DNA from 2 places in the Agromyces arachidis genome. Region 2 is predicted to be linked to the other one. Evidence: predicted binding sites of a transcription regulator. Region 2 holds the regulator's gene; the other holds the start of a gene.
What was found. Region 2 encodes HspR, which represses chaperone genes until heat shock. Its sites were predicted from a motif close to AAGTTGAGTCNNNNNGACTCAACTT; they were not measured.

Region 1 (3,404 bases), on a different contig from region 2:
CGCGCGTGAATCGTCCCTACGTCGATAGCGACGGTGTGCAGAAGAAGGTTGGACTTGTCGTCGACTTCGTTGGCATCCTCAAAGAACTGCACAAGGCTTTGCGCTTCGACTCGGCTGATGTCGAGGGCGCGTTGGAAGACCTCGACGTCCTGATGGCCGACCTCCTCGTGAAGATCGACGCGGCCTCGACCGAGTATCTTCAGGTCAAGAGCGGCCAGGGCGCGGATAAGCAGTTGGAGAGCCTCGTCTACGGCAAGTTCCTCACCGAACAAGCGCGCAAGGAGTTCTTCGACGCCTACCGCGACATCGAGTCGCTGTGGGAGATCCTCTCGCCGTCAGCAGAGTTGCGAGACCACATCGCAACGTACAAGCGACTCTCCGTGCTCTACGCCGCTGTGCGCAACGCCTATTCGGACGCCGGTGGCTTCACCGCCGACCTGGAGCACAAGACGAAGCGGCTGATCGAGGAGAGCGCGACGCAGGAGGGCCTCGGGCGATTCACCAAGGTCGCTACTTTCGACGTCGACACGTTGGAGGCGCTGGGGAACGACGACGGCCCGCCGGAGGAAAAGGTCTACAACCTCCTGCGCGGCCTGCGGAAGGAAATGGAGGACAACCCCGCAGCTGCCGTCGTGCTCCAGAGCATCAGGGACAAGGCAGACCGCGTTATTGAGAACCTCGAAGAACGCAGGGTCACCGGTCTGGCCGCTCTCGACGAACTCAAGGCCATTGCTGAGGAGAAGGATCGGCTGCGTGAGTTCGCGAAGCAGGCTGGACTGTCCGATCGAGCCTTTGGCGTCTACGCCGCGCTGAGCGCAGAGCCGGCATTGAGCGGGCTCAAGGTAGACATCCAGCACATCGCGACGACCATCGAGATCGAGGTCGACCAGTTCCCGCACTGGAAGCAGAACCCGGACGAGCGCCGCCGCCTCCGTAGTGGCCTCTACAGGCCGCTGCTGGACAACAAGGTTCCGGCGAAGGCGTGCAACGAGATCATCGAGAACGTAATGAACGTTCTGGAGAAGGTCTAATGGCCCGGCCCAAGTTGATCCTTACCGCTGACCAGGTGCTCACCCGCAAGGTTATGGCCTGGGCGACGAAGATACGCGTGAACCCCACTCAGGTCGTGATCACGGAGCTGGAGACCAAGTGGGGTTCGTGCGCGCCCGATGGTGTCATCACGCTGGCTGGAGACCTCGTCGACATGCCTGAGGAGTTCCAGGACTACGTCGTCGTCCATGAGCTCCTTCACCTGCGGTACCGCTCCCACGGCAAGACCTTCGCCGCGATGATGACCGCACTTGTCCCCGCTTGGCGAGAGCTCGAGGCGTCGAGCACGGTCAGGGAGAGGCGACAGTGACTTCACCATTCTTGTGAGTGGTCAACGTGACTCGATTGGTCCAAAGAAGCGGACACACTTGCGAGCTTGCCTGCGGGAGCCAGCTGCGGCCAAGGAGGCGCGGGACCGCCGCTGTTCGCGAGCGCCGTGGAATTGCTGTGGCGCCGTGGACCGCGATTGCATGGGTCGACCCCGCCTCCACGCCGAACTCGAACTGGGTTCCCTATTTGCGAGGCCCACGGACTCGACATGTCGGGAATACCCAAGGCCCCGTCGCGTTGAACTTGAGCGTACCCAACTCAAGTTCCCCCAGGAGGACCTAGGTGCCAGACGACTTCAACGAGGCCGGCTCGAGCTCGTTCGACGAGTTCCTGAGCCGCTACCTCGCGGGTGAGCAGGCCAGGCAGGCGCGGTCGATCGACCTCAGCCGGTTCCTGACCTCGCGCACCCAGAGCATCCTGCAGCGTGCCGGACGCTTCGCGCTCGAGCGCGGACAGACCGAGCTTGACGCGCTGCACATCCTGCGCGTCATCGTCGAGGACGAGTCCGTCGCGCAGGCGATCACGCGCGTCGGCGCGAGCCCCGAGCGCATCATCACGGCGACCGAGGCGCGGCTGCCCGCGGCATCCGACACCGCCGACGCCAACGCGGCGACCATCACCCCGTCAGCGAGCCGCGCGCTGTTCCACGCGTACCAGGTCGCACGCTCGAGCGGGTCGACGTACATCGACCCCGAGCACCTCTTCTTCGCGCTCGTGCTCGGGCAGGACGCCCCCGCCGGGCAGGTGCTCGCGCGCGCCGGCGTCACCGCCGACGCGCTCGCGGCCGGACTGGGCGAGCACGTGGCATCCGACGCGTCCGTCAGCCCCGAGACCGCCGGCATGGGCGAGCAGACGGATGCCGCGGCATCCGCCACCCCCATGCTCGACAAGTTCGGCCTCGACCTCACCGAGCGGGCCGCGAACGGCGAACTCGACCCCGTGATCGGGCGCACCGACGAGATCGAGCAGACCATCGAGATCCTCAGCCGCCGCACGAAGAACAACCCCGTGCTGATCGGCGAGGCCGGCGTCGGCAAGACCGCGATCGTCGAGGGCCTGGCCCGCGCGATCGTCGAGGAGAACGTGCCCGAGGCGCTGCTCGGCAAGCGGGTCGTCGCACTCGACCTGCCCGGCATGCTCGCCGGCACCCGCTACCGCGGCGACTTCGAGGAGCGCCTCACCAAGACGATGGAGGAGATCGCCGCCAACAAGGGCGAGCTGATCGTCTTCGTCGACGAGGTGCACTCCGTCGTCGGCGCCGGCGGTGCCGGTGAGGGCATGGACGCGGGCAACATCCTGAAGCCCCGCCTCGCCCGCGGCGAGCTGCACCTCGTGGGCGCGACCACGCTCAAGGAGTACCGCACCATCGAGAAGGACCCCGCGCTCGAGCGCCGGTTCCAGCCGGTTCGCGTGGGGGAGCCCTCGATCGAGGACTCCGTGCTGATCCTGCAGGGCCTGCGCCCCGCGTACGAGGAGCACCACGGCGTCACCTACACCGACGATGCCCTCCGCGCCGCCGTCGAGCTCAGCGCCCGGTACCTCACCGACCGCGTGCTGCCAGACAAGGCCATCGACCTCATCGACCAGGCCGGCGCGCGCCTGCGCCTGAAGCTGGGCGTGAAGGTGGATGTCTCGGGGCTCATCTCGCGCCTCGCCGACCTGGAGGCCGACAAGAACGCGGCCGTCCGCGCCGAGCACTACGAGGAGGCGTCGCGCATGCGCGACGAGATCTCGAAGGTGCAGGAGCGGCTCGACGAGGCGACGTCGAAGGCGGCGGAGCAGGGTCGTGCCGTGGCATCCGCTTCGTCTTCGGCGGATGGCGCGGCCGCGACCTCGACCGTCATCGACGAGGCGCAGATCGCCGCGGTGATCTCGCGGGCCACCGGCATCCCGGTCAATCGGGTCACCGAGGGCGAGCGCGAGCGTCTCGCGAACCTCGAGGGCGAGCTGCACGCCCGGGTCATCGGGCAGGATGACGCGGTCACCGCCGTCTCCCGCTCGGTGCGGCGCAACCGCACCGGCAT
Region 2 (3,404 bases):
CGCGAGCCGGCCGCGATCGAGGTACATCTTCCCGTCGGGGATGTCCCTGCCCATGCCCAGCACCGGGAGCGAGCTGGTGGAGATCGCGCTGCGGCCGAGGACGTGGGCGAGGTCTGCCGACACGTTCGACTCGCCCGCCAGGCTGAGCCGCTTGCCGATCATCGTGAGCGCGACGCGGGTCGACCGCGAGACGACCGAGCGCAGTTGCGCGGTCTCGAGGAGCCAGTTGAGGAAGCCGGGGTAGCCCGCCTCCTGCACGTAGTAGCCGCGGCCGGGGCTGCCGTCGCCGTCGACCCGGTCGCCGACGCGGATGGCGCTCGTGATCACCGGCCCCCGGCTGCCGGCGATGCGCCTGGCCTTCGCGACCTTGTCGATCTGCTCCTTGGCCCCCATGAGGAAGCCGATGAGGTCGCCGTTGCCGCAGAAGCGCGTGCCGAGTGCGGGCGAGAGGTTGCGGAGGGAGGCGCGATTGCGCAGCAGCAGGTAGGTCGAACCGAAGGTCCCGGCGGCGAGCACCACCCGTCGTGCGCGGATCGCCCCCTCCGCCGGAGGCTCGCCGTCCGTTCGATGCGCTCGGAATCGCACCTCCCACTCGTCCTCGACCGGGCGGATGCCCTTCACGTCGTGCAGCGTGCGGACGTCCGCGCCGTGGTGCACCGCGGCCGACACGTAGGTGTGGTCGAGCGAGTTCTTGGCCCCGTAGTTGCATCCGATGTCGCATTCTCCGCACTGCGAGCACGTGAACCGGGTCCGCCCATGCAGGTTCCCGTACGGTTTCGGCGCCACCGGCAGGAACGGCCCCACTTCGCCGTCGGCATCGGCGAACGTCACGGCGAGCGGCGGCCGGATCACCTCGTGGCCGGCGGCGCGGGCGACCATCTCGAACGCCTCGGTCTTCGGGGTGTCGCGATACGGGTACGGCGTCGCGTCGAGCATGTCCTCGACGCGGTCGTAGTGCGGATCGAGGTCCTCGCGGGAGATCGGCCAGTGCTCGTACCCGCCGCCGGGCAGTGGCGAGTCGTGGACGAACCACTCCGGGTCCTTGCGGAGCAGCACGTTGGCGTAGATCAGCGACCCGCCCCCGAGACCGGATGACACGACGCCCTCGAGCCCGCGGAAGCTCCAGGTCTCGAACAGTCCGAAGATGCCGTCGTCGGGCGCCCAGAAGTTCTCGCCGAAGTCCGTGGGCGTCCGTGCGAACGAGCCGGGCGGGTAGGCGCGCCCACGCTCGAGGAGCACCACGGAACGGCCCGCCTCCGCGAGACGGTACGCCGCGACGGCGCCGCCGAAGCCCGAGCCGATGACGACGGCGTCGACGTGCTCGACCGACTCGACCATCGCACCACCTCCGGTCACGAGCGCGAGCGAGGATTCCTCATCGTCGCACCGCTGCGGGACGCGGCGGCATCCCCCGCATGGGGGTCGGCGGATGCCGCGGCATCCGCCGGGCCGTCAGTCGCGGTCGAGCGGCCGCCACACCACGACGGCGTTCTCGCGACGCACGCGGGTGCCGGCCTTCAGCGAGATCACCTCGCCGTGCGAGCCGGCCGCGAACACCCGGCGGCCCGGACGGTTCAGCATCTCGTCGGCGAGCGCGCGCTCGAGCTCGCGCACCCGGGCGCGGAGGTCGGCGACCTCGTTCTCGAGGCCGAGCACGCGACGGATCCCCTCGAGGCTGACGCCCTCGCTCGAGAGCTGCTGGATCTCGCGGAGCTGCGCGACGTCGCGCATCGAGTACCGGCGCGACTTGCCCGCCGTGCGCTTGGGCGAGACCAGGCCGAGCCGGTCGTACTGGCGGAGGGTCTGCGGATGCATCCCGGCGAGCTCGGCCGCGACCGAGATCACGAACAGCGGGCTCTCGCCGTCGACCTGCATCAGTGGCCCCTCGCCTTGGCGATGAGGTCGTCTCGCGGGTTCTCCGGCGGGAGCATCGACGCGAACTCCCGCAGCTTCTCCTCGGCGTCCTTCGCCAGGTGCGACGGCACCGCGACCTGCACCACGGCCAGGAGGTCGCCGGTGCCCTTCTTCGTCTCGACGCCCCGGCCCTTGACCCGCAGGACGCGGCCGCTCGGCGTGCCGGGCGCGACGCGCAGCTTGACCGGCTCGCCGCCGAGCGTCGGCACCTGGATCGTGGCGCCGAGCGCCGCCTCGGCGAAGGTGACCGGCACGTTCACGCGCAGGTTCAGGCCGTCGCGCTCGAACACCGGATGCTTGCGCACCTTCACCGTCAGCACGATGTCGCCGGGCTCGCCGCCGTCGGGCGACGGATGCCCCTTGCCGCGCAGGCGGATCTTCTGCCCGTCGGCGACGCCCGCCGGCACGTTCACCGTGATCTCGCGACCCTCGGCGGTCTGGAGCGTGATCCGGTCGCCCTTGGTCGCGGTGACGAAGTCGAGGGTCGTCGAGGCGGTGACGTCGCGACCCGGCGTCGGGCCCCCGAACCCGCGGTAACCGCCGGAGGGCTGGCCGAACCGCCCCCCGCCGAACAGCCCGCCCAGCAGGTCCTCGTACTGGCCGCCCTGCTGGTAGGTGTAGCGGGTGCCGCCGGCACCGCCGGGGCCGCCGAACATGCCGCCGAAGACGTCCTCGAACCCGCCGGCGCCGCCGCCCGGGGCCGTGAAGCGGGCGCCGCCGCCCATCGCGCGGACGGCGTCGTACTCCTTGCGCTCCTCGGGATCGGAGAGCACCGAGTGCGCCTCGCTGATCTCCTTGAACTTCGCCTCGGCCGCGGCATCCCCCGGGTTCTGGTCGGGGTGGTACTTGCGGGCGAGCTTGCGGTACGCCTTCTTGACGTCGGCGTCGCTCGCGTCCTTCGAGACGCCGAGGATCGCGTAGAAGTCCTTGTCGAACCAATCCTGGCTGGCCATCGGCGCCTCCCTCCTCGAAATCTAGTGGCTGCCGGCGACCGGGAGGACGATTCGTCCGCCCGGCCGCCGGCGGTGGTGACGGATGCCGCTACGCGGGCGTCTTGACGACGACCTTCGCGGCCCGCAGGAGCGTGCCGCCCAGCAGGTACCCGGTCTCGACGACGTCGGCCACGGTGTCGACCTCGACCTCGTCGGAGTGCTGCTGGAAGATCGCTTCGTGTCGCTGCGGGTCGAACGCCTCGCCCGCCTCGCCGAACGGCGTGAGGCCGAGCTTCTCGACCGATGCGCGCAGCTTGCCTGCGATCGTGGCGAACGGGGTGTCGCCCTCGAGGTCGCCGTGCTTCTCGGCGCGGTCGAGGTCGTCGAGCACCGGCAGCAGCACGGCGACGGCCGCGCCGATCGCGCGCTCGCGCTCGACCTCGCGGTTCGCCTCGGTCCGCTTGCGGTAGTTCGCGTACTCGGCGGTGACCCGCTTGAGGTCGGCGAGGTGCTCGGCCGTCGGGTCGTCGACCTCGGCCTGCGCCGCGTTCAGGATGT

Region 1: a site for HspR is predicted at 1,621-1,645, ahead of ACUY4T_RS03005 (ATP-dependent Clp protease ATP-binding subunit). Genes of this name have one in related genera too.

What each region holds. Positions count from the first base shown of each region.
Region 1 is NZ_JBRBDK010000002.1:6,125-9,528, reverse strand. Features, by position in the region: gene ACUY4T_RS03015 (type I restriction endonuclease subunit R) at 1-1,031, shown strand, start outside; gene ACUY4T_RS03010 (M48 metallopeptidase family protein) at 1,031-1,360, shown strand; gene ACUY4T_RS03005 (ATP-dependent Clp protease ATP-binding subunit) at 1,663-3,404, shown strand, end outside.
Region 2 is NZ_JBRBDK010000003.1:51,806-55,209, forward strand. Features, by position in the region: gene ACUY4T_RS05145 (GMC oxidoreductase) at 1-1,338, opposite strand, end outside; gene ACUY4T_RS05150 (heat shock protein transcriptional repressor HspR) at 1,453-1,875, opposite strand; gene ACUY4T_RS05155 (DnaJ C-terminal domain-containing protein) at 1,875-2,867, opposite strand; gene ACUY4T_RS05160 (nucleotide exchange factor GrpE) at 2,956-3,404, opposite strand, start outside.